DNA from 2 places in the Metapseudomonas boanensis genome. Region 1 is predicted to be linked to the other one. Evidence: predicted binding sites of a transcription regulator. Region 1 holds the regulator's gene; the other holds the start of a gene.

What was found. Region 1 encodes sigma-54, which starts transcription at its own class of promoters, with help from an activator protein. Its sites were predicted from a motif close to ANTGGCATNNANNTTGCTNT; they were not measured.
Region 2: the regulator sigma-54 is predicted to act here: its motif matches at 11,366-11,385, upstream of OXH74_RS00065 (CmpA/NrtA family ABC transporter substrate-binding protein).

What each region holds. Positions count from the first base shown of each region.
Region 1 covers NZ_CP113889.1:759,290-774,915, reverse strand. Annotated here, with positions in the region: gene tldD (metalloprotease TldD) at 1-1,208, shown strand, start outside; gene yjgA (ribosome biogenesis factor YjgA) at 1,227-1,748, opposite strand; gene pmbA (metalloprotease PmbA) at 1,891-3,237, shown strand; gene OXH74_RS03605 (HPr family phosphocarrier protein) at 3,285-3,557, opposite strand; gene rapZ (RNase adapter RapZ) at 3,574-4,431, opposite strand; gene ptsN (PTS IIA-like nitrogen regulatory protein PtsN) at 4,441-4,905, opposite strand; gene hpf (ribosome hibernation-promoting factor, HPF/YfiA family) at 4,915-5,223, opposite strand; gene OXH74_RS03585 (RNA polymerase factor sigma-54) at 5,307-6,803, opposite strand; gene lptB (LPS export ABC transporter ATP-binding protein) at 6,949-7,674, opposite strand; gene lptA (lipopolysaccharide transport periplasmic protein LptA) at 7,674-8,219, opposite strand; gene lptC (LPS export ABC transporter periplasmic protein LptC) at 8,206-8,775, opposite strand; gene OXH74_RS03565 (KdsC family phosphatase) at 8,786-9,310, opposite strand; gene OXH74_RS03560 (KpsF/GutQ family sugar-phosphate isomerase) at 9,310-10,284, opposite strand; gene OXH74_RS03555 (ATP-binding cassette domain-containing protein) at 10,516-11,325, shown strand; gene mlaE (lipid asymmetry maintenance ABC transporter permease subunit MlaE) at 11,325-12,122, shown strand; gene mlaD (outer membrane lipid asymmetry maintenance protein MlaD) at 12,122-12,589, shown strand; gene OXH74_RS03540 (phospholipid-binding protein MlaC) at 12,601-13,257, shown strand; gene OXH74_RS03535 (lipid asymmetry maintenance protein MlaB) at 13,250-13,558, shown strand; gene OXH74_RS03530 (BolA family protein) at 13,668-13,907, shown strand; gene murA (UDP-N-acetylglucosamine 1-carboxyvinyltransferase) at 13,928-15,193, shown strand; gene hisG (ATP phosphoribosyltransferase) at 15,291-15,626, shown strand, end outside.
Region 2 covers NZ_CP113889.1:11,016-26,641, reverse strand. Annotated here, with positions in the region: partial or broken gene OXH74_RS00110 (NAD(P)/FAD-dependent oxidoreductase) at 1-145, opposite strand, end outside; gene OXH74_RS00105 (protein kinase) at 408-2,078, opposite strand; partial or broken gene OXH74_RS00100 (MFS transporter) at 2,173-3,383, opposite strand; gene OXH74_RS00095 (thioesterase family protein) at 3,803-4,246, opposite strand; gene OXH74_RS00090 (polysaccharide lyase family 7 protein) at 4,436-5,122, opposite strand; gene OXH74_RS00085 (hypothetical protein) at 5,409-6,062, opposite strand; gene alaC (alanine transaminase) at 6,524-7,759, opposite strand; gene OXH74_RS00075 (pyridoxal phosphate-dependent decarboxylase family protein) at 7,895-9,268, opposite strand; gene OXH74_RS00070 (ANTAR domain-containing response regulator) at 9,431-10,009, opposite strand; gene OXH74_RS00065 (CmpA/NrtA family ABC transporter substrate-binding protein) at 10,031-11,245, opposite strand; gene OXH74_RS00060 (YgdI/YgdR family lipoprotein) at 11,444-11,653, opposite strand; gene acnB (bifunctional aconitate hydratase 2/2-methylisocitrate dehydratase) at 11,870-14,479, opposite strand; gene OXH74_RS00050 (DUF1289 domain-containing protein) at 14,881-15,357, shown strand; gene OXH74_RS00045 (universal stress protein) at 15,404-15,626, opposite strand, start outside.

The DNA.
Region 1 (15,626 bases):
GTTTTGCTTACAGCAATGCGATCACAGCCGAGGCGCTGCGCCAAGCTGCGCGGGCGGCCCGCTCGATCTCTCGGGCTGGCCAGGAGGGTCGGGTTCAGGCGTTCGCTACACCCCAAGTGACTCGGTTGTACGATTCCAGCAGCCCGCTGGAGGTCATCAGTCGCGCGGAAAAAGTAGAGCTGCTGAAGAACGTAGACGCAGCGACCCGTGCGCTGGATCCTCGCATCAAGCAGGTCACCGTCAGCATGGCCGGGGTCTGGGAACGAATCCTGATCGCCGCCAGTGACGGCAGTCTGGGGGCCGATATACGACCACTGGTTCGATTCAACGTCAGCGTCATCGTCGAGCAGAATGGTCGACGCGAGCGCGGCGGTCATGGCGGCGGCGGTCGCACCGATTATCGCTACTTCCTTCAGGAGGACCGGGCCATGGGTTACGCACGCGAAGCCCTTCGCCAGGCCCTGGTGAACCTGGAGGCCGTTCCCGCACCGGCGGGTACCTTGCCTGTGGTCATGGGCGCCGGCTGGTCTGGCGTGCTGCTTCACGAAGCGGTCGGCCATGGCTTGGAAGGTGATTTCAACCGCAAGGGAAGCTCGGCCTATAGCGGACGAATTGGCGAGAAGGTGGCTTCGAGCCTATGCACCATCGTCGACGACGGCACCCTGGCATTCCGCCGCGGCTCGCTGAGCATGGATGATGAAGGCACCCCTACCCAGTGCACTACGCTGATCGAAAACGGTGTGCTCAAAGGCTACATGCAGGACAAACTCAATGCCCGGCTGATGGGTGTGGCTCGCACGGGTAACGGCCGTCGGGAGTCCTACGCGCACTTGCCGATGCCGCGTATGACCAATACCTACATGTTGGCCGGTGAGAGCGATCCACAAGAAATCATTGCATCGGTGGAGCGGGGCATCTACTGCGCCAACCTCGGTGGAGGCCAGGTGGATATCACCAGCGGAAAATTCGTGTTTTCCACCAGCGAGGCCTATCTGATCGAGAACGGTCGCATCACAACACCCGTGAAAGGCGCGACCTTGATCGGCAATGGTCCTGAGGCGATGAGCCGAGTCTCCATGGTCGGCAATGACCTGGCGCTGGATAGCGGCGTTGGTACCTGCGGCAAGGATGGGCAGTCGGTACCTGTGGGCGTAGGGCAGCCTACGCTGAAGATCGATGCGATCACGGTAGGAGGGACGGGGGCCTGATGAAGGCCCCTGACGGGTTTAACGCAGTCCGCGCTTGGCTTCGTCCAGGTCGCGAATGTACTTGAACACTTTGCGCGCAGCTGCCGGTGGTTTGTTGTGGGCCGCTTCGTGCTGTGCGTGACGGATCAGGCCGCGCAGGTGCTGTCTATCGGTCTCGGGGTATTCGGCGACGAAGCTTTCAAGCGCCGCGTCACCACCCTCGATCAGTCGATCGCGCCAGCGCTCCAGGCCATGGAAACGCTCGTTGTACTGGCGAGTGGAGCTGTCGAGCTGGTCGATCAGGCCGACGATGGCATCGATGTCCTGTTCGCGCATCAGCTTGCCGATGTACTGGATGTGCCGTTTGCGGGCAATGTGGGCCTTGTGCTTTGGCGCTTCCGCCAGAGCCTTCTGCAAGGCGTCGGTCAGCGGTAGCTTGGCCAGTACGTCCGGCTTGAGGGTGGTCAGGCGCTCGCCGAGATCCTGCAGGGCATGCAGCTCGCGCTTGATCTGGGATTTACTCTTCTCTCCGGAGAAGTCGTCGTCAAAGAATTCAGACATGGGGGTGGTCCAATGGGAAACGCCGCCATGATAACCAGTCGGACGCCCGTTGTCCGGCCCGACTGGCGCCGCCTGTGGGCGGAAATCGCGGGGACGCGCTTGTGCGCCCCTCGCTTAAAAGATTTTGTGAACTGGAGTGGCTATGAGTGAAGTAGAAGTGGTCGGCCCAGAGGCCTTGCCGGAACTGCAGGCACGGGTCGAGCGTATTCTTGCCGAGGCTCGGCGCCAAGGTGCCAGCGCGTGCGAGGTGGCTGTTTCGGTGGAGCAGGGACTTTCCACGACGGTTCGCCAGGGTGAGGTGGAAACAGTCGAGTTCAATCGTGACCAGGGATTCGGCATCACCCTCTATGTCGGGCAGCGCAAGGGTTCGGCCAGCACCTCGGCCAGCGGCGAAGACGCGATTCGCGAGACAGTCGCCGCAGCCCTGGCCATTGCCAAGCATGCGTCCGAGGACGAGTGCGCCGGTTTGGCGGACGCCGCGCTGATGGCGCGTGACCTCCCGGACCTTGATCTTTACCACCCCTGGTCCATTAGTCCGGAGCAGGCAGTCGAGCAGGCACTAATCTGTGAAACGGCAGCTTTCGAGGCTGACTCGCGGATCAGCAATGCAGACGGCACGACTCTGAATACCCATCAAGGTTGTCGCGTCTACGGTAATAGTCATGGTTTTGTCGGTGGCTATGCCAGCACGCGACATAGTCTGAGCTGCGTCATGATCGCAGAGAACCAAGGTCAGATGCAGCGCGACTACTGGTACGACGTCAATCGCCTGGGCACCCTGCTCGCGGACCCTGCCAGTATTGGTCGCCGCGCTGCGGAACGCACTGTAAGCCGTTTGGGCGCCCGCCCGGTACCGACTTGCGAAGTGCCCGTGTTGTTCGCGGCCGAGTTGGCCACTGGATTGTTCGGGAGCTTTCTCTCGGCGATTTCTGGCGGAAACCTCTATCGCAAGTCGTCTTTCCTCGAGGGCGCACTCGGACAGCGCCTGTTCCCCGAGTGGTTGAGCCTGGATGAGCGTCCGCACATCCCGCGCGCCATGGCCAGTGCAGCTTTCGATAATGACGGACTGGCCACCTATGCCAAACCCTTCGTCGAAAAGGGCGAACTGGTGTCCTACATCCTGGGGACCTATTCCGGCCGGAAGCTGGGCCTGCCAAGCACCGCTAACTCAGGTGGCGTGCATAACCTCTTTGTCAGCCACGGGCAGGAAGACCAGGCATCGCTGCTGCGTCGCATGGGGCGGGGCCTGTTGGTGACCGAGCTGATGGGGCAAGGCTTGAACATGGTCACCGGCGACTACTCGCGCGGTGCTGCCGGCTATTGGGTGGAGAACGGAGAGATTCAGTTCCCAGTGCAGGAAGTCACCATCGCTGGCAACCTGAAGGACATGTTCCGCCAGATTGTGGCTGTGGGGAATGATCTGGAGTTGCGCGGGAACATTCGCACTGGCTCGGTACTGATCGAGCGAATGACGGTAGCGGGTAGCTAGCGTGTACCGCTGATTGCAGGGAGCGAAGGTTTGCCGGCTTTCGCTTCCTATTCCCCTTCGTCGAACCTGTTGTTGATCAACTCCACCAGCGCGTCCAGGGCGTCATGATCCTGCTCGCCTTCGGTGTGGAGGTGGATCGGGGTGCCCTTGCCCGCAGCCAGCATCATGACGGCCATGATGCTCTTGCCATCAACCAGGCTCTCCGGTGAACGGCCAACGCGGATTTTGCAGGGAAACCGCCCGGCAACTCCAACGAACTTGGCGGCCGCTCGGGCGTGCAGACCCAGTTTGTTGATGATGGTGATTTCACAGGCGGGCATCGCGGCGTTCATCCTTCTAGCTGAGGTCGCGGTGGCGAACCTGGACGTTCTTCAAGGTAGGCTTCAAGGCTGCGCCCAAACGTTCGGCAACATAGACCGAGCGATGATGGCCGCCCGTGCAACCAATGGCGATGGTGACATAAGCCCGGTTGCTGGCGGCAAAACGTGGCAGCCATTTGTTCAGGTACGCAAGGATGTCCTGGTACATTTCCTCGACATCCGGCTGCGCTGCGAGGTAATCGGCCACAGGCTGTTCCAGGCCAGAGTGGTCGCGTAGTTCCGGCTTCCAATAAGGGTTCGGCAAACAGCGCACGTCGAACACCAGGTCTGCATCTACCGGCATGCCGCGCTTGAAACCGAACGACTCGACCAGGAAGGCGGTGCCCGGTTCTGGCTGGTTCAGCAGGCGTAGCTTCAGGCTGTCCCGTAGCTGATAGAGGTTGAGCCGGGTAGTGTCGATACGCAGGTCTGCGAGGTCAGCAATTGGGGCGAGCAACGTTGTCTCGTCACCTATCGCTTCGGCCAGGGAGCGATTGTCGTCGGTCAATGGGTGGCGCCTGCGCGTCTCGGAGAAACGGTTGAGCAGTACCTCGTCTTCGGCGTCTAGGTAGAGAACATCGCACTGGATATAGCGCGACCGGACTTCAGCGAGCAACTCGGGGAAGCGTTTCAGCTGGCTCGGCAGGTTGCGGGCATCGATCGAGACGGCGACTTTCGGCTCGAGCAGCTCAGTGTGCAGAAACGCCCGCTCAGCAAGCTCGGGCAGGAGGCCTGCCGGCAGGTTGTCGATGCAATAAAAACCGTTGTCTTCGAGCACGTGGAGAGCCGTGCTCTTCCCCGAGCCGGAGCGGCCGCTGACGATGATCAGGCGCATTGCACAGTCCTAGCGTCCGCTCTGGACGTCCACGACTACCTTGTACAGGTCGGCGCTGTCCGTTGCATGGCGCAGGCGATCGCGAACATCGCTGCGGTCCAGCATGCTGGCGATCTGGCGTAGCAATTCAAGGTGTTCATCGGTAGCGGCTTCTGGAACCAGCAATACGAACAGCAGATCCACCGGTGCGCCGTCGATGGCATCGAAGTCTACGGGGGCGTCCAGGCGCAACACTGCGCTGATCGGCGAGTTGCAGCCGGTCAGCCGACAATGGGGGATGGCGATACCGTTACCAAAGCCCGTGGAGCCGAGCTTTTCCCGCGATACCAGGCTTTCGAAGATGTCCTGACCATCGAGTTCGGGAAGGTCGCGAGCGACCAGGTTGGCAATCTGTTCGAGGACGCGTTTCTTGCTGCCGCCCGGCACGTTCACGAGGGAACGGCCGGGGGTCAGGATTTGCTCAAGTCGGATCATAGGGTAAGGTCAGCGGGCCGTGGCGCCCTGCTGGCGGTGAAGCTGCTTTTCCTTGTGTTTGATCAGTTGGCGATCAAGTTTGTCAGTGAGCAGGTCTATGGCGGCGTACATGTCTTCGTGCTCCGCGTTGGCAACGACTTCGCCGCCGGCAACGTGAAGGGTAGCTTCAATTTGTTGCTTGAGTTTCTCCACCTGCATGATCACCTGAACATTGGTGATGCGGTCAAAGTGGCGCTCCAGTCGTTCGAACTTCTCGACAACATAGTTGCGCAGGGCGTCGGTCACATCCAGTTGATGTCCACTGATGTTGACTTGCATACCGCTTTCTCCTTATTGCCCGTGTATATGAGACAGGCTAACGGGCCTGCCACCGGAACACTTTGGCGTGGCTCAATTCTGCATCACATCAGTCGCTTCCGTTCACTGGAAGGCGCGATCCCAAGGGATTCGCGGTACTTGGCAACTGTGCGACGCGCCACTTGGATACCCTGTGCTTCCAGTAAACCAGCGATCTTGCTGTCACTCAACGGCTTTTTCGGATTTTCCGCTGCGACCAGCTTTTTGAGGATTGCGCGGATCGCTGTGGATGAGCACTCGCCGCCTTCGGAAGTGCTTACGTGGCTGGAGAAGAAGTACTTCAGCTCGTAGATTCCGCGCGGTGTGTGCATGTATTTCTGGGTGGTTACCCGGGAGATCGTCGACTCGTGCATCCCTACCGCCTCGGCGATGTCGTGCAGCACGAGTGGCTTCATTGCCTCGTCGCCGTATTCGAGGAACCCACGCTGATGCTCGACAATCTGCGTGGCGACCTTCATCAGGGTTTCGTTCCGGCTCTGCAGACTCTTGATGAACCACCTGGCTTCCTGAAGCTGGTTGCGCATGAAGGTATTGTCGGCGCTGGAGTCTGCACGGCGGACGAAACCTGCGTAATGGGGGTTGACCCGCAGGCGTGGCACGGCTTCCTGGTTCAACTCCACCAACCAGCGCTCGTTGTGCTTGCGCACGATGACGTCGGGAACGACGTATTCCGGTTCGCTGGCCTCGATCTGCGAGCCAGGGCGCGGGTTGAGCCCCTGGATCAATTCGATGATCTGGCGCAGCTCATCCTCTTTGACCTTCATGCGGCGCATCAGCTGGCTGTAGTCGCGATTGCCCAGCAGGTCCAGGTAGTCGCCCGCAAGGCGTTGCGCTTCGCTCAGCCAGGGGGTGTTCAGCGGCAGTTGGCGCAGTTGCAGCAGCAGGCATTCGCGCAGGTCGCGGGCACCGATGCCGGCGGGCTCGAACTGCTGGATGCGGTGTAGCACCACTTCGATCTCGTCGAGTTCGATCTCGAGTTCCGGGTCAAAGGCTTCGGCAATCTCCGCAAGGGACTCTTCCAGGTAGCCATCGTTGTTGATGCAGTCGATGAGCGTGACGGCAATCAGCCGGTCGGTATCCGACATCGGAGCGAGGTTCAGCTGCCACAGCAGATGGCTTTGCAGGCTTTCGCCGACAGACGTGCGGGAGGTGAAGTCCCACTCATCGTCGTCGTTGCTAGGCAGGCTGCTGGCGCTGGTTTGGTAGACGTCTTCCCAGGCAGTGTCGACTGGCAGTTCGCTCGGGATGCGTTCATGCCATTCGCCGTCTTCCAGAGCTTCGGCATTAGCCTCGACGCTGGATTCCTGGAAGCTGGATTCCTGGGTGGAGGTGTTGGTCAGTTGCTCGCCTTCAGCCATGGGGTCGGAGGTGTCGAAATCTTCGCCATCCTCCTGTCGTTCCAGCATGGGATTGGATTCCAGCGCCTCCTGGATCTCCTGCTGCAGATCGAGGGTGGACAGTTGGAGTAGGCGGATGGCCTGTTGCAGCTGCGGAGTCATCGTCAGCTGCTGGCCCATCTTTAGGACTAGCGATGGTTTCATGGCAGGGGGCTTAGCACCTTATTCGCCGGCGCTCACGCGCCATCCACTACAGGGCGCCGAAGCGCCACCAGGAAGCAAATTATATGCCTGACCTTGAAGGATTTTCCTAGCTCTCGCAACCCGTCCTTACAGATCGGTTGTCGGGCTACAGACGGAATTCATGGCCCAGGTAGACTTCCTTCACCAACTGGTTGGCCAGGATTGCTTCGGCATCACCCTCGGCAATCAGCTGGCCATCGCTGACGATATACGCAGTCTCGCAGATATCCAGAGTCTCGCGGACATTGTGATCCGTGATGAGCACGCCAATTCCCTTGGCCTTGAGATGGTGGATGATCTGCTTGATGTCACCCACTGAGATTGGGTCGACTCCCGCGAAGGGCTCGTCCAGCAAGATGAACTTCGGGGCCGTGGCCAGCGCTCGGGCGATTTCCACCCGGCGTCGCTCACCGCCGGACAGGCTCATCCCGAGGTTGTCGCGGATATGGCTGATGTGGAATTCCTGGAGCAGGCTCTCCAGTTCCTTGCGACGGGAGGCGCGATCCAGGTCCTTGCGGGTTTCCAGGATTGCCATGATGTTGTCGGCAACGCTCAGCTTGCGGAAGATCGAGGCTTCCTGCGGCAGGTAGCCGATACCGGCGCGGGCGCGGCCGTGCATGGGCTGGTGGGTAACGTCCTGATGGTCAATCAGCACTCGGCCCTGGTCGGCTTTGACCAAACCCACGATCATGTAGAAGCACGTGGTCTTGCCCGCACCGTTGGGGCCAAGCAGGCCAACGATCTGGCCGCTATCGATCGAGACGCTGACGTCTCGTACCACCTGCCGGTTCTTGTAGCTTTTGGCCAGATGCTGGGCTTTGAGGGTCGCCATTACTGTGCTTGTCCCGCGTTCTGCTCTTTCTTCTTGGGCTGGATGACCATGTCGATCCGCGGGCGCGGCGTGCTGACGTTGGTGCCGGTGGCCCGCCCTGCATTCACGATCTGACGCTGGGTGTCATAGACGATCTTCTCGCCTTCGAAGGTATTGCCTTCCTGGATCACCTTGGCCTGGTCGATCAGTACGATGCGCTCATTGCTGGCAAAGTACTGGATGGTCATGCCGTAAGCCTTGACGATCTCCTTGTCGACGGCCGGCTTCTGTTCGTAATAGGCAGGCTTGCCGACCGACGTGAAGACCTGGATGTCGCCGTTGGAGTCCTGGGTGATGGTCACCGTGTCGCCGGTGATCTTCAGGGTACCCTGGGTGATGATGACGTCGCCGCGGTAAACCGCGACGCCCTGCTTGTCGTCCAGTTCGGCGCTGTCGGCCTGGACCCGGATGGGCTGGTCGCGGTCCGTCGGCAGGGCCCAGGCAGCGGCACTTCCGAGTGCGGCACCCAGGCTGAGCAGTAGGGGGAGGGTATTAACGAACCTCATGCTGGCCTCTTACGTTGGACTGCAGGAGCATCCTGCCGTCATTCAAGTACGCTTTCATTCCTTGCGCCGTGGTGACCCCGTTAGCCGCTTCGATTTTAACGGCTTGCTGGGTCTGCGCAAATTCCTCATCCGGGAACACGGTCAGTCGGCTGGTGGTGAGAATAGTGGGGCGGCCCTTGGCGTCAGTGCGTGCGACCCTGACGCTATCGATCAGTTCGACCTGGCTACCGCCAGGGAAGACTTCGCCGCGCTCGCTCTGCACATGCCAGGGATAGACGGTGCCGCGATACAGCTGCAGATCAGGCTGGGTCAGCAATGTGACATCAGTCGCCTTGATATGTTCGAGGCGTTTGCTGGTCAGTTCGTAGTGGAGCTTGCCGTCAGCCTGGAACTGGGTGCTCTTGCCGTTTTCGACATAGAAGTCGATAGCGTTTGCATCGGTTGGGCTGGGCGTTCTGTCCATGAAGCTCTCGGGGCGGATGTTCCAGTAGCCCAAGGCGATCAGCAGCGCGGCAATGGGCGCCAGGATCAGGGTGAGGCGAAGGTTCTTGGACATGGGTGTGGCCTCAGAGGTAAGCGGCTTGGGCTGCTTCCAGGCTGTCTTGGGCGCGCATGATCAGCTCGCAGAACTCGCGGGCGGCACCGTCACCACCGCGGGCTTGGGTCACGCCGTGGGCATGCTGGCGCACGAAGCTGTCGGCGCTGGCCACGGCCATGCCGAGGCCGACGCGGCGGATCACTGGCAGGTCGGGCAGGTCATCGCCCAGATAGGCCACTTGTTCATAGTTCAGGCCCAGTTCAGCAAGCAGTTCGTCCAGGACGACCAGTTTGTCTTCGCGGCCCTGATAGAGGTGCTGGATACCCAGGTTATGGGCGCGTCGCTCGACGACCGGGGACTTGCGGCCGCTGATGATGGCGGTGCGCACGCCCGAATTGATCAGCATCTTGATGCCGTGACCATCCAGGGTATTGAAGGTCTTGAACTCGCCGCCATCTGGCAGGAAGTAAAGACGTCCGTCGGTGAGCACGCCATCGACGTCGAAAACGGCCAGGCGGATAGCCTTGGCGCGTTGCAGGAGCTGGTTGTTCATCAGATCACTCCGGCGCGGGTCAGGTCGTGGATGTGCAGGGCTCCGGTCGGTCGGTCGGAGTCATCGACCACCACCAGAACGTTGATTTTGTGGTCATCCATGATCTTCAGGGCTTCGGCGGCCAGCATCTCCGGGCGTACGGTTTTGCCGTGAACAGTCATGACCTCATCGATACTGGCCTGGCGCACGTCGATGCCTTTGTCCAGGGTTCGGCGTAGGTCGCCGTCAGTGAAAATGCCGGCGAGCGTGCCATCGCTTTCCAGAACTGCAGTCATACCCAGTCCCTTGCGGGTCATTTCCAGCAGAGCCTCGCGCAAGGGAGTGCCGCGGGCGACGCGGGGCAGGCTTTCACCTGCATGCATTATGTTCTCTACCTTGAGCAGGAGGCGACGGCCAAGTGCGCCGCCGGGATGCGAAAACGCGAAGTCCTCGGCGGTGAAGCCGCGGGCTTCCAGTAGGGCGATCGCCAGTGCATCGCCCAGCACCAGTGATGCGGTGGTGGATGAAGTCGGCGCCAGGTTGAGTGGGCAAGCTTCCTGCGCTACCCGCGCATCTAGTTTGGCAGCAGCGGCCTTGGCCAGTGGGGAGTCAGGGTTGCCGGTCATGCTGATGAGCGTGATCCCGAGACGCTTGATCAGCGGTAATAGCGTAACGATCTCGGCGGTGGAGCCCGAGTTGGAGAGGGCGAGCACCACATCGTCAGTGGTGATCATGCCCATGTCGCCATGGCTGGCCTCTGCAGGATGGACGAAGAAAGCCGGTGTGCCGGTGCTGGCAAGCGTGGCGGCGATCTTGTTTCCGACGTGACCTGACTTGCCCATGCCGACGACGACGACGCGGCCTTTGCAGGAGAGGATCAGTTCACATGCGCGGATGAAATCGGCGTCGATTCGCGGGAGGAGGGCGTCGATAGCCTCTCGTTCGAGTCGAATGGTGCGTTGTGCGGACTTGATCAGATCGCTGGACTGGGTCATGTAGGGCGTGCGGTTGCCGAAGGAAAAGGTCGGGATTATAGCGGCAAAGGCGGCTTTGCTCACGCACCAATGCCGTCGAGCTCGTCGCAAAGCCGAGCGAGACCGCACGCGGCCTTGGGAGGGCCGCTGCTGCGATGGTATAGTTCACGCCTTATTCGGCCCGTCGTGGGCGCAGTGTCCTTGCGGTGGGATGCGGCGTCTGACCGGGAGGCTGTATCGCAAGGAGTCCAGATGAGCGCCGAGAATGCCTATGCCGTTGAGCTGAAGGGCGTAACCTTCAAGCGCGGCACGCGCAGCATATTTCAAGATGTCGATATCCGCATTCCGCGCGGCAAAGTGACTGGCATCATGGGGCCGTCCGGCTGTGGCAAGACCACGCTGTTGCGCTTGATCGCCGCCCAGTTGAAACCGTCCAGCGGCGAAGTCTGGGTCAATGGTCGGAACCTGCCCACGCTATCGCGGGCAGAGCTGTTCGACATGCGCAAGCAGTTCGGCGTGCTGTTCCAGAGCGGCGCCCTGTTCACTGATCTCGATGTGTTCGAGAACGTAGCGTTCCCTTTGCGGGTCCACACGCACCTGCCCGCGGAGATGATTCGCGACATCGTGCTGATGAAGCTCCAGGCCGTTGGCCTGCGGGGCGCTTTCGAGCTGATGCCCGATGAATTGTCTGGAGGCATGAAGCGCCGGGTGGCCTTGGCGCGTGCTATCGCGCTCGACCCGCAGATCCTCATGTACGACGAGCCTTTCGTAGGCCAAGACCCGATCGCCATGGGTGTGCTGGTTCGCCTCATTCGATTGCTCAACGACGCCTTGGGCATTACCAGTATCGTGGTCTCCCATGACCTGGCCGAGACGGCCAGCATCGCTGACTACATTTACCTGGTGGGGGATGCCGAGGTGCTGGGTCAGGGTACGCCAGACGAACTTATGAATTCCGAAAACCCGCGTGTCCGGCAGTTCATGAAGGGAATCCCGGACGGTCCAGTGCCTTTCCACTTCCCGGCGCCGGATTATCGTTCCGATCTGTTGGGGGGGCGCTGATGCGCAAGAAGTCTCAACTCGAGCGCATAGGCCTGCTTGGGCGCTCTGGCCTGGATGTGGTGGAAGCACTGGGTCGCTCGACCTTGTTCCTGCTGCACGCCTTGTTTGGTCGTACTGGTGTTGGCAATGGGTTCCAGTTGCTGGTCAAGCAGCTCTTTTCCGTTGGCGTGATGTCGCTGGCAATCATCATCGTTTCGGGTGTCTTCATCGGCATGGTGCTGGCGCTGCAGGGCTACAACATCCTGGTGGACTACGGCTCGGAGCAAGCCGTTGGCCAGATGGTGGCGCTTACGTTGCTGCGTGAGCTGGGGCCGGTGGTGACTGCGCTGCTTTTCGCGGGGCGCGCCGGTTCTGCATTAACCGCCGAGATCGGCAACATGAAGTCCACGGAGCAGCTTTCCAGTCTCGAAATGATTGGCGTGGACCCGCTCAAGTACATCATCGCGCCACGTTTGTGGGCTGGGTTCATTTCGATGCCGCTGCTGGCGATGATTTTCAGCGTGGTGGGAATCTGGGGTGGGGCGATGGTGGCGGTGGACTGGTTGGGAGTCTATGAAGGCTCTTTCTGGTCCAACATGCAGAACAGTGTCGAATTCACCGAGGATGTGCTGAATGGCGTGATCAAGAGCGTCGTATTCGCCTTCGTGGTGACCTGGATCGCCGTGTTCCAGGGCTATGACTGCGAGCCGACCTCGGAAGGGATCAGCCGCGCGACGACTAAAACCGTGGTCTATGCCTCGCTGGCCGTGCTGGGGCTCGACTTCATCCTGACTGCTTTGATGTTTGGAGATTTCTGATGCAAATCCGCACCTTGGAAATTGGTGTCGGCCTTTTCATTCTGGCTGGGATGTTGGCTCTGATGTTGCTGGCTCTGCGAGTCAGTGGCCTGTCTTATGGCACCAGTGACGATACCTACAAGCTTTATGCGCATTTTGACAATATTGCCGGCTTGACTGTCAGAGCCAAGGTCACCATGGCCGGTGTAACGATTGGCAAGGTCACGGCCATCGACCTGGATCGCGACAGCTATACCGGTCGGGTCACCATGGAAGTCGAAAAGCGCGTCGACAATCTGCCGACGGACTCCACGGCGTCCATCCTGACGGCCGGGCTGCTTGGTGAGAAGTACATCGGTCTCAGCGTCGGCGGCGATGAGGAGTTGCTCAAGGATGGTGGAACCATCCGTGACACCCAGTCGGCTCTGGTGCTAGAGGATCTGATCGGTAAGTTCCTGCTGAACACGGTCAACAAAGAAAGCAAATGAGGATTACACCTATGTTGTTCAAAGCCCTGCGAAATGGCCTGCTGGTCCTGCTGGCAGCGCTCCCCTTGATCGCGACCGCTTCTGCTGGTCCGCGCGATGTGGTTCAGGAAACCACCGAGCAATTGCTGGCTGACCTCAAGGCCAACAAGGAGCAGTACCGCGGCAATCCAGACGCCTTCTACGATTCGCTCAATCGAATCCTTGGGCCAGTGGTGGATGCCGACGGCATCTCGCGCAGCATCATGACGGTGAAATACTCGCGAAATGCCACTCCTGAGCAGATGGCGCGTTTCCAGGAAAACTTCAAGCGCAGCTTGATCCAGTTCTATGGCAATGCCTTGCTGGAGTACGACAACCAGAATATCCGCGTCCTCAATGTCCGGGAGGATGATGCCGGGCGCGCAAGCGTTGGTATGGAAGTTACCGGGCGTAGCGGTGCCATCTACCCAGTTTCCTACACCATGGTGAGCGTCCAGGGGCAGTGGATGGTGCGCAACGTCATCATCAATGGCATCAACATTGGCAAGCTGTTCCGCGACCAGTTCGCCGATAGCATGCAGAAGAATGGCAACAATCTGGACAAGACCATCGATGGCTGGGCCAACGTTGTCGCCAAAGCCAAGGAAACCGAAGAAGCCCAGCGAGCAGTGGGCAAAAGTAATGAGTGAGGCCCGGATCGATCAGGCCGCGCCAGGCGAGCTTCGCCTGGTGGGCGTCCTCGACTTCAATACCGGTCCGCAGTTGCGTGAGGCGGGCGGAAAGTTGATCGGCGCAACCACCGGTGATCGCGTACTGGTGGACCTCTCGGGTGTGGAGAAGAGCAGCAGCGTTGGGTTGGCTTTGCTGCTGGCATTCATGCGCGATGCGAAGGCTGCCGGCAAGACGCTTGCCTTTCGCGGTCTGCCCGACGACATGCGGCAGATCGCTGAAGTTTCGAATTTGACCGAGCTTCTGCCGTTGGAGGCCTGAACAAGGCTTGCAGCCCTCCGTCTGACCCCGTTTGTACGGGGTTCGCAGGTGGGGGGCTTTTTTGTATCATGGCCGACCCGCGCGCGTTGGGCGCCGATTGAGGTTGAGCATGCAGGCCGTAGAAGTGAAAAGCCTCCTGGAGGCAAAACTGCCAGGTACCCAGGTGGAAGTTGAAGGTGAAGGCTGCAACTTCCAATTGAACCTGATCAGTGACGAATTGGCTGGCCTGAGTCCAGTCAAGCGCCAACAGCAGGTTTACGCACACCTGAACGCCTGGATCGCCGATGGCAGCATCCATGCCGTGACCATGAAATTCTTCAGCCGGGCCGCCTGGGCCGAGCGCTCCTGAGCTCCGCTGCCGAGAGAACTATGGACAAACTGATTATTACTGGCGGTCAACGCCTCGACGGCGAAATCCGCATTTCCGGCGCCAAGAACTCCGCGCTGCCGATCCTGGCCGCTACTTTGCTCGCCGATACCCCGGTGACCGTAGCCAACCTGCCGCACCTGCACGACATCACGACCATGATCGAGCTGTTCGGTCGTATGGGCGTGCAGCCGGTGATCGATGAGAAGCTCAGTGTCGAAGTCGACGCAAGCAGCATCAAGACCCTGGTGGCACCATACGAGCTGGTGAAGACCATGCGTGCCTCCATTCTGGTACTTGGCCCGATGGTGGCCCGCTTCGGCGAGGCTGAAGTTGCGCTGCCCGGCGGCTGTGCCATCGGTTCGCGTCCGGTGGATCTGCACATCCGTGGCCTGGAAGCCATGGGCGCCAAGATCGACGTAGAAGGCGGCTACATCAAGGCCAAGGCTCCGGCCGGCGGCCTGCGCGGCGCCAACTTCGTCTTCGACACCGTCAGTGTGACCGGTACCGAGAACATCATGATGGCCGCGGCACTGGCCAACGGCCGTTCCGTTCTGCAGAACGCAGCCCGTGAGCCGGAAGTGGTCGATCTGGCCAACTGCCTGAATGCCATGGGAGCCCAGATCCAGGGGGCGGGTACCGACACCATCACCATCGATGGTGTGAAACGCCTCGGCGGCGCTCGCTATAACGTCATGCCTGACCGTATCGAAACCGGCACTTACCTGGTGGCAGCTGCTGCTACCGGTGGTCGCGTAAAGCTCAAGGATACCGATCCGACCATTCTTGAAGCGGTCCTGCTCAAGCTGGAAGAGGCCGGCGCGCACATCAACACCGGCAACAACTGGATCGAGCTGGACATGAAGGGTAACCGTCCGAAGGCGGTCAACATCCGAACTGCCCCGTATCCGGCGTTCCCGACCGACATGCAGGCCCAGTTCATTTCCCTCAACGCTGTCGCCGAGGGCACCGGCGCTGTGATCGAGACTGTCTTCGAGAACCGCTTCATGCACGTTTATGAAATGAACCGCATGGGTGCGCAGATCCTCGTCGAGGGCAACACCGCAATCGTTACCGGTGTGCCGCGCCTCAAGGGCGCCCCGGTCATGGCCACCGACCTGCGGGCTTCCGCCAGCCTGGTGATCGCTGGTCTGGTTGCCGAGGGCGATACCCTCATCGACCGCATCTACCACATCGATCGTGGTTATGAATGCATCGAGGAAAAACTGCAGTTGCTCGGCGCCAAGATCCGTCGCGTGCCGGGTTAAGGTGGCCGCAGGCCTGGCCTAGGCTTACCGGGTCAGGCCAGCCATGTCGCCTGTGCATCAGGCCCGAATCGGGTCGTAGCCAAGGATATCCAGTTCCATGCTCACCATCGCGTTGTCCAAGGGCCGTATTCTCGACGACACCCTGCCGTTGCTGGCCGAAGCCGGCATCGTGCCGACCGAGAATCCGGACAAGAGCCGCAAGCTGATCATCCCCACCACCCAGGAGGATGTCCGGCTGTTGATCGTTCGTGCCACCGATGTTCCCACCTACGTCGAACATGGTGCGGCCGACCTTGGCGTTGCCGGCAAGGACGTGCTGATGGAATACGGCGGTCAGGGGCTTTATGAGCCGCTGGACCTGCAAATCGCCCAATGCAAGCTGATGACAGCAGGTGCTATCGGAGCTTCCGAGCCGAAGGGGCGTCTGCGCGTG
Region 2 (15,626 bases), 750 kb from region 1:
AGAGCAGGATGCGGTTGTAGTTCGGGTGCGGCTCCGCGCCGAACACGGTAATGTCGTAGCGCTCTGGGGCAAGCGTGAGCAGTTCCTCCAGCGTACGGACCCCAGCCATGCCATTTCCGATCATCACCAGCTTGAGTTTCTTCATGCGGGAGGCTCCTGCATTTCAATCGCGCAAACAAAAAAGGCGCCTGCTGTTGCCAGCAGGACGCCTTTGTCCAAGTCCCGTTCGATCGGGAAAGTGCCACCTCGTCGTTGAGGTGGGCGCTTTTGTAGATTGTCGAATCTGTCTTTGCAGGTGCTGTGCCAACTCTGCAAGGCCGCATGGTTAGTGGGTTCCACCAGAGGCTCAGTGTTTGCTGGGGCCGCTGGCGCACCTTATTGCAGCCTGCTTGCCCTGGGTTGGTGCGTCAGGTGTTGGCGAGCAGGAAGGCCAGCGCGAGGTTCACCAACAGCGATATCAGGGCGATGCCACGCCAGACCTTCAGTGGTTCTCGTTCCAGCAAGGGACGTGGTCGCGTGTTGAGCGACTTGCGTTCATCCTGTTCGAGCGCCAGCAGCCATTCTTCGGCTGTTTCGTAGCGTTTTTCCGGATCGGCACTGAGTGACCGGAGCAGCCATTCATCAATCCAGTTCGGGAGATCCGGACGGTAGCGGCTGGCTGGGGCGGGGGTGCCGAACTTTGGGTGCTGAAATGGCTCGATTTCGCCGTAGGGATAGTGACCGGTTAGCAGGTAGTAGAGGGTAACGCCCGCAGCAAAGAGATCCTGGCGGCTTGTCGGGGCTGCGCCGCTGAAGGCCTCGGGGGCAATGAAACTGGGGGTTCCAGGGAGGCTGTTGGGTTCGTCCTGGGAGATGCCGGGGCAGTAGGCCAGGCCAAAGTCCAGCAGGCGAAGCTCGCCATCATCGCCCCAGAGCAGGTTCTCTGGTTTGATGTCGCGGTGCAGGATATTGCGCCGGTGCAGCATGCCCAGGGCCTTGATCAGCCGGGGTGCGATGTCCAGCCATTCCGGCAGCGCCACCGGGCCGCTGATATGCAGGTGTTCGGCCAGGGTCCGGCCAGGATACTCGCGCTGGACGTAGTAAAGGTGTTGGCGGTGCGGCAGCGGGTGGACTTCCGGAAAGTTCCGGCCGGCGACGCGGCGCAGGAACCATTCCTCCTGCATCAGTGCTGGTCCGGCTTGAAGCTCGTCGCGACGGCTGGGCGGCAAGGTTTTCAGTAACCAGCGGCGGGCCTGGGCATCGCGCACGCGGTAGACCATCGACTGGCGGGACTCGGCCAGAAGGCGGTCCACCTGCCAGCCTTCGAAATCCTGCCCGGGCTGCAGCAGAGGGGGCAGCGGCCAGTGATCCAGTTGGGCAAGGGTGTCCGCCAGTCCGGTCTCAGGCAACTGGTCGACCTGGATCAGCAAGGCGCTGGCATTGTCCTGACTGCCGGCCAGGTGCGCCGCGCTGACCAGCGCCTTGGCAGCGCCACTCAAGTCTGACTCGTCCTGCAGGATGCTCTGGATACCGCGGTCCCCCAGCACCGCCCAGACACCGTCGCTGACCAACAGAAAGCGCTGCTGCTCCTGTAGTTCGCCATCCAGGTAATCCACCACCAGATGCTGGTCTAGCCCCAACGCACGCTTGAGCACATGCTGCATGCCTGGTTGTTCCCAGACATGGTCCTCGCTGAGGCGTTCGAGTTGGCCGGCATGCCAGCGATAGGCCCGGCAGTCTCCGACATGCGCGAGGGTGAAGCGACGGCCGCGCAATACCAGGGCGGAGAGGGTTGTCAGCAGCGATTGGCCGGCGCCGCTTGCCTGAAGCCAGCGGTTGTGGGCGACCAGGAGGCGATCCAGCGATTGCGCGACGGGCCAGGTTTCCGGCGTGGAGTAGTAGTCCAGAGCCAGGGCCTGCAACGTGGCGCGGGCGGCCAGGCCACCGTCCGCACACTGGCTGACACCGTCGGCGAGAGCGAAGAGGTAGCCCTTGCTCGCTGCGAGTGCCGGGGCCGGGGTGACCACGCGCAGGGCATCTTGGTTTTCGGCCCGGGGGCCGGTGGCGCTGGCTTCGCCGAAGCTGAGTTGCAGGGGCATGCGCGCGTCCTGGGGATTGAAGGAGCTGTTGGGCTGGCGTGCCAACCTACCACGTGCAAGCGGCCCGGATCGTTTCCGGGCCGCAGGGCAGGGGTTAGACGCGGGCAGCGGTCACGGCAGCCGAGCCCCAGGTGGTCCGCCAGCGCATTTTCACGCCGTGCAGACCGAACCAGGCGAGCACGCCAAGGCTGGCGAACAGCCACAGACCGAGCTGGTAGTCCCCAGTGTGTTGCTTGATGGCGCCGAGGCCAGCCGTCAGACAGAAACCGCCAATGCCGCCTGCCATTCCGATCAGGCCGGTCATGACGCCGATTTCCTTGTGGAACCGCTGCGGTACCAGTTGGAACACGGCGCCATTGCCTGCGCCGAGGCTGAGCATGGCGACCACGAACAGGGCCAGCGCTGCGGTGGGGCTGGAGATGTGGAAGCCCACGGCGGCGATGCACAGTGCGGCGACGGTATAGACCGCAAGCAGGGTACGGATACCGCCAACACGGTCGGCAAAGGCACCCCCAGCGGGCGCATCAGGCTGCCGGCGAAGACGCAGGCGGCGGTGTAATAGCCAGCCGTGACAGGCGCCAGGCCGTATTGGTCGTGGAAGTAGCCGGGCAGGGTGCTGGCCAGGCCGAGGAAGCCGCCAAAGGTCACGCTGTAGAAGAACATGAACCACCAGCTGTCGCGGTCGCCCAGTGCTTTCAGGTAGTCACCGAGGGCCTTGGGCGCCGGGCGGTTGGGCGCGTTACGGGCGGCCAGGGCAAAGATCGCCAGAGTCAGCACCAGTGGGATGAGGGCAAGTCCGAAAACGTTGTTCCAGCCGAACATGGTTGCCAGGCCGGGAGCGAACAGGGCGGCCAGCACTGTGCCGGAGTTGCCTGCGCCGGCAATACCCATGGCCTTGCCCTGATGTTCTGCCGGGTACCACTGGGAAGCCAGCGGCAGCGCTACTGCGAAGGAGGCGCCGGCAAAGCCGAGGAACAGGCCGAGCAGCAGGGCTTGCTCATAGCTGTGGACCCCCAACTGCCAAGCACCGAACAATGCGCAGATCACTACCACTTGGCCCAGCAGGCCGGCGGTCTTCGGCGAGGAGCGATCGGCCAGCAGGCCCATCAGGAAGCGCAGTACCGCGCCAGCGAGGATCGGGGTGGCGACCATCAGGGCACGCTGCTGCGTGGTCAGTTGCAGGTCGGCGGCGATCTGAACACCCAGGGGGCCAAGTACGTACCAGACCATGAAGCTCAGGTCGAAGTAGAGAAATGCGGAGAACAGGGTGGGCGTGTGGCCGGCCTTCCAGAAACTCGTAGTCATCGAACACCTCATCTGCAGTTAGGGGCCGGGAGGCGCGTCCGCCGTGATCGTGGGCACGGCGGTCGTGCCTCCCGGTAAAACGTCGCGCTTGTGGCGCTCCGTTCTGCGGCTGGAGCCGCAGCGGGATTGAGTTAGCTGCATGCGAACGTCCGGATCCCGGCCCGTCCACCGGCCCCATCGCTGGGGCTGAAACGAAAAAGGCGCCGCATCACTGCCCGCATTGATGCGGAGTGACGCGACGCCTTTGTCGTTTAGTCGGGCAGCCGACGTTGGCTACCTTTGGCAATTGCTGAGCAAGAGCTGGGCCATATTCTGGAAAGGCCTGTTTCAGAGCGGTTTCGGGAAAGCACGGCTTGAGTCGGCTGGCTCAAAAGGGGGCGAGGTGGTCGTGTGTGCACCGAGTTGGGCCGGTGCGGGATTCAATCCAGCCAGTTCACCTTGGGAAAGGTATCGCGGAAGCCGTCGGGCATCGGCACGACGCGGGAGGTTTGATAGTTGAAGAAGACGAAACCGGACTTCGCCATAGCGATGAGTTTGCCATCGGCGGGTCGGCTGATGCGGAAGGTGATGTCCCCACCGTATCTGTTGAAGTCCATGACGCCGACCTCGAACAGCAGCTGGTCGCGGGCATGGGCTTCCGCCCGATAGGTCGTGGCCAGGTCTGTGACGATGATGCCCGTGCCGTCTTCCGTCGCTTCGTTGATGCCATACTCGAACAGGAAGCGCGCGCGGGCTTCGGAGATCATCGAGATCATCGAGTCATTGCCGAGGTGGTTGGCGGCGTTGATGTCGGTAACCCGGACGGTGAGGTGGGTCGAGTAGCAATACTGGTCTTCAGGAAATTCAAGCGACAGTCGGGCCATTGCGCAGGAACTCTTCAGGCATGTGTTGAAGGGGGATGCGGCAGAAGGTTGATTCTACGCTGGCACGGCCCGATTGATGACTCATTCCGCTGCTCAATGGGCTCGCTCAGTGGTAGCCCGGGCTTCAGTCCGGGACTTCACCGGATGGAGGGCCCGGGCTCCGTGCCGAAGGGCGCGAGGTGCAGGAAGTCAGCGGTGCAGGCCGTTGAGCCAGTAGAAGGTTACCCGCCCACCCTCGTTGACGGGGCCATAGTTGTCCTGGATATAGGCGCCGGCCTTGAAGTAGAGCTGCTGCACGCTCCAGTAGCCACTGAGTTCACGGTAGTGATTGCCGTCATCGTCGGGGCTGGTGATCACGATACCCAGTTTGCCCGTAGGCGTCAGGCGGAAGTCGTAGCCGAAGCGTTGACCAAGCGGCACATCATCAACCAGCAGGATGTTCTCCACCTCGGTGTCACCGGGACGTTTGCGCAGCAGTGCCTCGATGCGACCTTTGCCGCGCAGGTAGTGGTACTGCAATTTAAGCAGCGGGTCGTTCTCGCTGCCGGGCTCGTCCTTGCTGTGGATCTGGCCAATGATGATCTTGCCTTCGCTGGGCACCTGCTCTACGGAGAGGACGGCACTCAGGTAGCTATCCGAACTGCCGTGGTACCAGTAACTCAGCGTTCCGTCAGCCTGGGTTTCGCGAAGTTCTGTACGGGGATATCGGGCATCCTCGGTAACGGAGCCGGTTACCGGAACCCAGAAAGTGATACTGCCGTCGTCATTACGGCGAAAGTACTGACTTTCATAGCCGTTATTGAGGCGCTCGGTGCTGATCAGGGTTGCCGAGTCATAAGCGGGAACGGTCAGGTTCCAGGTCGTCAGGTCGATCACTGCATTTCCTTAGCGTTGTTTGGAGTTGCAGCAGTTCGTGTGCGAGACAGACAGAAAGTTCTACCGAGTCGACCGACGGATGGTCGCGGAGTTTGGTACGGAAGTACGAGTATTCGTGGGCGGGATTGTGGTCTTTTCTATGAGGAGTACTTGCATGTACTCGAAACATTAAGAAAAGTTTATTGCAGGGGATATGAAAGGAGAAAGTCTTACGGAGAATTACTGAGTGGATGTCGCGAAAAATAGTTTTTCTTAATACTGGGCATCCCTGCCCAGTCAGCTCCTGTCAGGAGGCGAGTGCGGGGGCCACTCGAGCACGAGTGACACGTTCAGCTCGCTTGCTTGCCCAACTGACCAGCAGTGTCATCATGATGAAGCCAGCGCAAATGAACAGCGGGTAAGCAAACATGATTTCGCCAAGGGAGTATTTCCAGCTGAGCGGGCGGGCGATGCCCAGCATGGCCGCATAGAACCAGGAAACTCCGGAGACGACGCCCGAGAATACCGCGAGGGTACGAGCATTCGCTTCCAGCTTGAGCAGCGTGCCAGCCTTGACCAAGGCAGGCATTACAACGCTGTGGAGCAGGAAGCCGTTGATGGTCAGGAGCATTACGATCAGGATCTTGGCCTGGAGTTTGGGGTTGAGGAAATACACCGCGCCTTTGACAGAGTAGTCCAGTAGGACGATACCTATCCCAGTTACCCAGAGTGCCGCAAGTGCAAACAGTACAGTTTTCTTCAGCGTATCAAGATGGGTTTTGTCGCTATGAGCCGCGTCGTTGCCTTGTACCAGTTGCTTGATCATGGCGACGTCGCTTGTGAGGACAAGACCGATCGCTACGCAGCAAGCAATAAGGTGGGCATAAACAATACCCATGCGCATTAGTTCCATGGTTGCTTCCTGTTGGAACAGGGAAGTCATCAGATGGTACAGCTCCATGGTTTACCTCTTGTTCTACAAAGTAAGTTGGTGTGCTGATGCAGTAAGGGCACCGATTAGATCTAGTTGCTTACTCGTGAGCCTCTTTGGGCTTTGAGTCATGGTTCTTTGTTGTCACGTCGCACAGTTGCTTTCATGTCTTCATACGCCGTTCCTCCTTTTTTGAGACAAAAAAGTCTCCCGCACCAGATTGGGTGCTTTGGGAATCTCTCCGGACTCAAGGGGAAAAAAGGTATGCGCGCCGTAAGCCGACCATGGATGAGAACAGCGCGATGTACTAAGGCTTACATGAGAACCTATTAAGCCCTGTTTTGTTCAAAAAATGATCTAAAAGCCGACGAGTGGTTATTTTTTGTTCTACTCGAAAGGCTGTCCGTGAGGGCGGAAACCCTTGCCAGGCGGGCGTTTCAGGCAAATGAAGGGAAAATGCGCCCCCTGTGACTCGGGGGCGCGGGTCAGCGTCATTGCTGCTCGTTTTTCCGTGCCCTGGCGGGGAGCGGGAGCAGGCCGTCTGCCCGGAACATGCTCTTGATACCACGTACTGCCTGGCGGATGCGGTCCTGGTTTTCGATCAGGGCGAAGCGCACATGGTCGTCACCGTAATCACCGAAACCGAGGCCCGGTGAGACACAGACCTTGGCCTCAGCCAACAGTTTCTTGGCAAACTCCAGCGAGCCAAGCTCGGCATAGGCCTCGGGGATTTTGGCCCAGACGTACATCGAGGCCTTGGGGTTCTCAACCATCCAGCCGATCTCGTGCAGGCCTTTCACCAGAACGTTGCGACGCTGCCGGTATTGCTCGGCGATATCCCGTACGCATTGCTGGTCCCCCTCGAGTGCGGCGATGGCCGCCACCTGCAGCGGGGTGAAGGTGCCGTAGTCGTGGTAACTCTTGATCCGCGCCAGGGCGCTGACCAGTTCTGGGTTGCCGACCATGAAGCCGATGCGCCAGCCAGCCATGTTGTAGCTCTTGGACAGGGTGAAGAACTCCACCGCGATGTCCTTGGCGCCCGGGACTTGCATGATCGAGGGCGCCTTCCAGCCGTCGTAGACGATGTCGGCGTAGGCCAGGTCGTGGACTACCAGGATGTCGTACTGCTTGGCCAGGGCCACCACACGCTCGAAGAAATCCAGCTCCACGCACTGCGCCGTAGGGTTGGAGGGGAAACCGATGATCATCATCTTCGGTTTCGGGATGCTTTCGCGAATGGCCCGCTCAAGTTCGGCAAAGAAGTCCACACCCGGTACCAGGGGCACGGAGCGCACCTGGGCACCGGCGATCACGGCGCCATAGATGTGGATCGGGTAGCTTGGGTTGGGCACCAGCACCGTGTCGCCGTGGTCAAGGGTGGCGAGCATCAGGTGTGCCAGGCCTTCTTTGGAGCCGATGGTGACGATGGCTTCGCTTTCCGGATCGATCTCCACGTCGTAACGGTCCTTGTACCAACGCGAGATGGCTCGGCGCAGGCGGGGAATACCGCGGGAAGTGGAGTATCCGTGGGTGTCTTCACGCTGGGCGACTTGCACGAGCTTCTCGACGATGTGCGGCGGGGTAGCGCCGTCGGGATTGCCCATGGACAGGTCGATGATGTCCTCGCCACGACGACGGGCAGCCATCTTGAGTTCGGCGGTGATGTTGAAGACGTAGGGGAGACGATCGATGCGCGCAAAACGGCGCGGAGAACGCTGGTCAGCCATGCTTTCCTCGGATACGTAAGCGCCCGGAACCGTCCGAGCGACGTCGGCCACTGCGGTGGCCTGGCGGGGAAGATAAGCGCAATGCAGGGGCCTGTCGAGTGCTTGCGGCACCTTTTCATGGCAGGCCCTGTCGCTTCAGCTCGCGGGTGAGGCGCTCGCTTGGCGCAGTGCAGCCAGCAGGCTAACCAGTTGTTGGACGTCGGCATCGGTGGTGCGCCATGAGGATAAGCTGAGGCGGAACGCCGGACGCCCTTGCCAGAGCGTGGGCCCGAACCAGACCTCGCCTGAGCGCTGCGCGGCTTCGCGGATGGCCACCGTGTGTGCGTCGCTGGTGGCACGCACTAGCACCTGATTGAGCACAGGACGGTTGAGTACCTCGAAACCTGCTGCGCGCAGCCCGGCCGCTAACTCAGCGGCCTGTCGCAGGTGCCGGTCGATCATCGACCGCAGGCCGTCGCGGCCAAGGGCTGCCAGAGCTGCCCAGATCGGGATGCCACGGGCACGGCGGGAGAATTCCAGGGTCAGGTTCTTCTGCGCGTCGCGCGAGGCGGTGGCGTAGGCCGCATCGCTGTTCATCGCGCTGGCCAGGGCATCGGCGTCGCGGCAGATGGCCATGGCGCCGTCATAGGGGGTGTTCAGCCACTTATGGCCGTCGGTGGTCCAGCTGTCGGCCTGCTCCACGTCTGCCGCCAGCGCCGAGCTTGACGAAGCGCGCACCCAGAGTCCGAAGGCGCCATCGACATGAACCCACGCGCCCGCTGCTTTGGCTCGGGGAATGAGTTCTGCGAAGGGATCGAATTCGCCAGTATTCACCTCGCCGGCCTGTAAGCAGAGGATAGTGCGGGCATCCAGCTCCGGGAGCCGGGAGGCATCTACGCGCCCTTGGGCGTCGGTGGGTGCGACTATGAGGCGCCGCATTCCGAAACCTAGAATGCGCAGGGCCTTCTTCACCGTAATGTGGGTGGTTTCCGAGACCACTACTCGAATCTCCGGTGCGCCGATCAAGCCGTCGGCGTCGAAATCCCAGCCTTGGCGGGCGAGCAGGCTACGGCGCGCAGCCGATAGTGCGGCGAGAGTACAGGCGGTGGCGCTGGTGCCGAAGCCCACGGCGCATTCTCTGGGCAAGCCAAGGGTTTCCAGGACCCAGCGGGCAGCGACTTGCTCGATGCGGTGGGCAGCCGGTGAGTTTTCGAAGGACGAGGCGCATTGATCCCAGGCCAGTAGCAGCCGCTCTGCCGCGGCCGCGGCCGGCAGCGTCGCGCCGATGACGAAGCCGAAATAGCGTGGTCCGTTGGAGGCGGTGGTGGCCGGCGAACCCAGTTCGTCAAGCTGGCGCAGCACCTCATTGGCTGGGCGTCCCTCTTGTGGCATGGGCTCATCGAATCCCCGCAATGCCTCGATGGCTGCCTGGGAGGGGAAGACCCTGCGGCAGTCAGTACCGTCGAGATAGCGCAGAGCGCGCTGGTCGGCGTCCTCGAGCAACTGGCGTTCGGGCGGCTGAGTGGTCATCGGGGAGCTCGCAGGCAGTGGGTAGTGCCCACAACATTAGCGATTAACGTTGACGGCTTGCAGATACACGGCCGTACAACGCAAGTCGTACAGTTTTGCTGTACGACGTGACTGGAGCAGTACAGCGGTGCCGGTGAGCGATACAGTTGCCAGAGTCTGAGGTCAGTGCCCCAGCATCTCGTGCATGGCGATGATCTGTTCGGCCACTTGGATCAGCTTCTGCTGTCGACTCATGGCCTGGCGCCGCATTAGGGTATAGGCCTCCTCTTCGTTGCAGCTTTTCATCTTCATCAGCAGCCCTTTCGCCAGTTCGATGCGCTTGCGTTCGGCCAGTTGCTGGTCGCGGGCTGTGAGCTGGGCGCGTAACGCCTGGTCGCTTTCGAAACGGGCCATGGCGACGTCGAGAATAGGCTGGAGGCGATCGGCCTGAATGCCTTCGACGATGTAAGCGCTGACGCCGGATTGGATGGCCTGGCGCATGACATTGGGGTCGTGTTCGTCGGTGAACATGACGATGGGGCGAGGCTGGTCACGGCTTACCAGTACGACCTGCTCCATGACGTCCCGTCCAGGGGACTCAGTGTCGATGAGGATCACGTCCGGGCGAATTGCCTCGACCCGCGCCGGCAGATCGATGGTAAGGCCGGACTCGTCGATGACCTCGAAGCCGGCTTCGACCAGAGCGGCTCTCAGGCGGCCGACTTTCTTGGCGGTATCGTTGATCAGGAGAATGCGCAACATGATGTCGGTCTTCCCTCGCGGCTACAGGGCCATGGCCTGGGTGCTGCCAGCCAGTGCATGGATCGGGAAGCTGCGGGCATAGCCTGCTGGATCGCTACCGTCCCAGTGCTTGCCGTCGAGCAGTGTGGCGCTGCGCATGGGTTCGGGCACCTCGATGCCCAGTGCTCCAGCGGCCTGTTTGTAAAGATCGATCCGCTGAACCTGGCGTGCGATGCCGAGATAGTCTGGATCGTCACGCAACAGGCCCCAGCGACGGAATTGAGTCATGAACCACATGCCATCCGATAGGTAAGGCATGTTGACCCTTCCCTGGTCGAAGAACCGTAAGGGATGAGCGTCCTCCCACGCGTTGCCGAGACCGTCTTCGTAGTGCCCCAGAAAGCGTGGTTCGATAGCTGAAACAGGGACGTCGACATAGTCGCTGCCACTGATCAGCTGGGCCGTGCTGCGGCGATTCTCCGGGTTGTCTTCAATGAAACGGCTGGCCTCCAGCAGGGCCATGGTCAGGGCACGGGCTGTGTTGGGGTATTGCTCGGTAAATGCCTGGGTAACGGCGAGGACTTTCTCCGGATGATCGGACCAGATCATCTGGCTTGTGGCGAGGGTAAAGCCTTGGCCTTGCTCCACGGCCAGCGCGCCCCAGGGACCGCCAGCACAGAAGCCATCGATGCGGGCAGCCTTGAGGTGAGTGACCATCTGCGAGGGCGGCACCACCACTGTGTCGACGTCATGCAGCGGATGAATGCCTTGGGCCGCCAGCCAGTAGTTGAGCCACATGGCATGGGTGCCAGTAGGAAAGGTCTGGGCGAAGGTCAGGCGTGCACCGCCATGGAGCACGTGGCGGGTCAGTGCCTCTGAACTGGTCACGCCGGTGCGCTTGAGGGGTTCCGAGAGGTTGATGGCCTGACCGTTCTGGCACAGGGTCATCAGGATCGCCATGTCGGCAGTAGGGCCACCGATCCCGAACTGGATGCCATAGACCTGACCGTAGAGCGCCTGCGCGGCATCAAGCTCCCCGCCCAGCAGTTTGTCGCGCAGGGTTGCCCAGGATGCCTGGCGTTGCAGATTGAGTGTCAGCCCGTATGGCTGCGCGAATCCCTGAGTGGCGGCGACGATCAGGGAGGCCGAATCGGTCAGGGGCATGAAGCCCAGGTTGAGCATGCACTTTTCCGGGGCATCGCTGCCTGCCACCCAGTCCAGGCTGTCCGATCGTGTAGGGGTCTGCTTGTCGGTCATGGTTTCTTGCCACCTAATCAGCAAAATGGCGTCGCCCCAGAGCTGCCGGAGCTGCCACTGGCATCGACGCCATCGTCATCAACCCGCTCCGCTGTTGGAGTGAGTATTGGTGAACTGGCTAAAGCAAGCGATGTGCCAGTGGCTCAAAAAAAAGAAACCCCGCCAGGGCGGGGTCAAGGATTTGAGGCTGGAGCTACCTCAACGTTCGATGATCTGCTTCACCTGGGATTGGGGAATCTGTTGGGTGCGGCCCTCGTCGTCTTCGAACTCAATCATGCCGGTGTCCCGGTCCAGTTCGGGCTTCTCATGGGTGGTGATGATCTGGCCGTCGGCCGTGGCAATCAGGTATTCGCTGGAGCACGCAGCAAGGCCCAGCACGAAGATCACAATCAACACCGCCTGTTTCATCACTTAGCTCCGTCACGATTGTCCGCCCTTACATGGAACATAGCTGCTGCAGGTACGTCTGCAAGGCGGGGCGCGTGATTGCTTGCGGCCGGTTGCCACTGGGCTAGCGAAGCCCAATGTTCAGTGGCTCGGGGTCTTGTTGGGCTACGCGGCGTTGCGACAACGACCAAGAAAAAGCCCCGCACGGGGCGGGGCTTCTTCATGGCCGGTTAGGGCTTAGGCTTGAACGACCGGGATCTTGGCGTTCGCAGCGGCTTCCTTGTACTCGGCGATCTGGTCGAAGGACAGGTAGCGGTAGATATCGGCCGCCATGCTGTCGATGTTCTTCGCGTAGGCCATGTACTCCTCGACGGTCGGCAGTTTGCCCAGGATCGAGGCAACGGCCGCCAGCTCGGCGGAGGCCAGGAACACGTCGGTCGCGTCGCCCAGGCGGTTCGGGAAGTTACGGGTGGAGGTGGAGACCACGGTGGAACCGGTCTGTACGCGCGCCTGGTTACCCATGCACAGCGAGCAGCCCGGCATTTCCATGCGCGCACCGGCCTTGCCGTAGATGCCGTAGTAGCCTTCTTCGGTCAGCTGGTGGGCGTCCATCTTGGTCGGCGGGGCCAGCCACAGGCGGGTCGGAATGCCCCCTTTGACCTTGTCCAGCAGTTTGCCGGCGGCGCGGAAGTGACCGATGTTGGTCATGCAGGAGCCGATGAACACTTCATCGATCTTGCGACCTTGCACGCTGGACAGCAGGCGGGCGTCGTCCGGGTCGTTCGGGGCGCAGAGTACCGGCTCCTTGACCTCGGCCAGGTCGATCTCGATGACGGCGGCGTATTCGGCGTCCGGGTCGGCTGCCAGCAGGTTCGGCTTGGCCAGCCAGGCTTCCATCGCCTGGGCGCGACGCTCCAGGGTCCGGGCATCGCCGTAGCCTTCGCCGATCATCCAGCGCAGCAGGGTGATGTTGGACCTCAGGTACTCGGCGATGGCCTCTTCCGGCAGCTTGATGGTGCAACCGGCAGCGGAACGCTCGGCCGAGGCGTCGGACAGTTCGAAAGCCTGCTCGACGGTCAGGTCGTTGAGGCCTTCGATCTCGAGGATGCGGCCGGAGAAGATGTTTTTCTTGCCTTTCTTCTCGACGGTCAGCAGACCGGCCTGGATGGCGTAGTAGGGGATGGCGTGTACGAGGTCACGCAGGGTGATCCCGGGCTGCATCTTGCCCTTGAAGCGCACCAGTACCGATTCCGGCATGTCCAGCGGCATTACGCCGGTGGCAGCGGCGAAGGCCACCAGGCCGGAGCCGGCCGGGAAGCTGATGCCGATCGGGAAGCGGGTGTGCGAGTCACCGCCGGTGCCGACGGTGTCTGGCAGCAGCATGCGGTTCAGCCAGCTATGGATGATGCCGTCGCCCGGACGCAGGGACACACCGCCGCGGGTCTTGATGAAGTCCGGCAGGGTGTGGTGGGTGTTGACGTCGATGGGCTTCGGATAGGCGGCGGTGTGGCAGAAGGACTGCATCACCAGGTCGGCGGAGAAGCCGAGGCAGGCGAGGTCTTTCAGCTCGTCGCGAGTCATCGGGCCCGTGGTGTCCTGGGAACCGACGGTGGTCATCTTCGGCTCGCAGTAGGTGCCTGGACGCACGCCTTGGCCTTCCGGCAGACCGCAGGCACGGCCGACCATCTTCTGCGCCAGGGTGAAGCCCTTGCCGCTGTCGGCCGGGGACTCCGGCTTCTTGAACAGGTCGGAAGCGCCCAGGCCCAGCTCGGCACGGGCCTTCTCGGTCAGGCCACGGCCGATGATCAGCGGGATACGGCCGCCGGCGCGGACTTCGTCGAGCAGCACCGGAGTTTTCAGTTCGAAAGTCGTGACGACTTCGCCGCTGTCATGGCGAACGACCTTGCCTTCGTACGGGTAGACGTCGATGACGTCGCCCATGGCCAGGTTGGTGCAGTCGAATTCGATCGGCAGGGCGCCGGCATCTTCCATGGTGTTGTAGAAGATCGGGGCGATCTTGGTGCCGAAGCAGAAGCCACCGGCGCGCTTGTTCGGCACGAACGGGATGTCGTCGCCGAAGAACCACAGCACCGAGTTGGTGGCGGACTTGCGGGAAGAGCCGGTACCGACCACGTCACCGACGTAGGCGACCGGGAAGCCCTTGGCCTTGACCGCTTCGATCTGCTGCAGCGGGCCGATGGAGCCGGGCTGGACCGGTTCGATGCCGTCGCGGGCCATTTTCAGCATGGCCAGGGCATGCAGCGGGATATCCGGGCGGGACCAGGCGTCCGGGGCCGGGGACAGGTCGTCGGTGTTGGTTTCGCCGGGGACCTTGAACACGGTCAGGGTGACTTTTTCCGGCACGGCGGGCTTGTTGACGAACCACTCGCCATCGGCCCAGGACTTGAGCACGGCTTGGGCGGCGGCGTTGCCTTGCTTGGCGCGCTCGGCGACGTCGTGGAAGGCGTCGAACATCAGCAGGGTGTGCTTCAGCTGCTCGGCGGCGACGTTAGCCAGTGCAGCGTCGTCCAGCAGTTCCACCAGGGTGGCGATGTTGTAGCCGCCCTGCATGGTGCCCAGCAGTTCGGTGGCGCGGGCCTTGCTGATCAGCGGGGAATTGGCTTCGCCCTTGGCGATAGCGGAGAGGAAACCGGCTTTGACGTAGGCGGCTTCGTCGACGCCCGGCGGAACACGGTTGGTGATCAGGTCGAGGAGGAAGGCCTCTTCGCCGGCCGGCGGGTTCTTCAGCAGTTCGACCAGGCCTGCGGTTTGTTCGGCGTTCAGCGGCTGGGGCACAACGCCCTGGGCGGCACGCTCTTCTACATGTTTGCGATAGGCTTCAAGCACAGTTTTACCCTCATCAGTGGCCCTGGATTCTTCCAGGGCGCTCATCCAGGAATCCGCCGAACGCATGCGCCGCACAGCTTTGTGAGCTGTCTGGCCAAGGTTTCGGCGGCCTCCATCGAGAAGCTGTTTTCAAAGTTTTACGCCGTCAGGAAGGCCTGATGAGGGCTGGCGCTGGACACCTCAAATGAGGGGGCCAGCGCCAATTTTTCCTGCCGGATGAACTGTGCTCGTGACGCTTTGAAAACAGCTTCCAACGGATATCGGCGCCTTAAATGGCGGGCTGATTCTACTGGAAAGGTTCGGCAAAGTTAAGACAAAACCCCCTCCTCGCCATGGGTGACCCCGATTAGACAAAGGGCTAAGATGGCGCGCCTGATTCACCCGTCGAACCTGCCATCACCATGTCCAACCAGCGAATCAAGACGCCTTGCGTCGGCCTCTGCTCCACTGTCTATGGCGACCTGGTGTGTCGGGGCTGCAAGCGCTTTCATCACGAAGTGGTGAACTGGAATCTCTATGGCGAGGAAGAGAAGCGCGCGGTATGGCGACGTCTTGAGATTCTCCTGGTGCAGGTCATGACCGCCAAGCTGGAAGTGTTCGACCCTTCGCGCCTGCGTGCGCAGCTCGAGCAGCATCAGGTGCGGTTCGTGCCTGAACAGTCGCCTTACTGCTGGGCCTACCAGCTGATTGCCAGGGCCGCACGGATGATCAATCGTCTGGATGCTTACGGGGTTGCGCTGCTTCCCGAGTTTCGTGACTGGGCCTTGCCAAATCTTCGCGAAGCCATTGATCGGGAGTTTTTCCTGCTCTCCGAGGCACATTACGAGCGTTACATCGCTCCGCGCTTTCTTAGGGAAGGGATGGAAATTCGCCTATGACGCTTTAAAGAGAGCCGCCCGATGGGCGGCGCTTTTTTTCATATTGTCAGCGTTGGGCTACCAGTTCTTCGAGATGGCTGATTATGTCGTCAGGTTTCAGGACCAGGACATCGCTTTCCAGCGTGTCGAGCACCACTTCGGCCGTATTGCCGATCAGGGCTCCGGAGAGGCCGGTCCGCGCAACGGTTCCGATGATCGTGACCACTGCCTGTAGCTTGTGGGCAATGTGAGGAATGAGGACATCGGCTGGGCCTTCCTCGATATGCAGA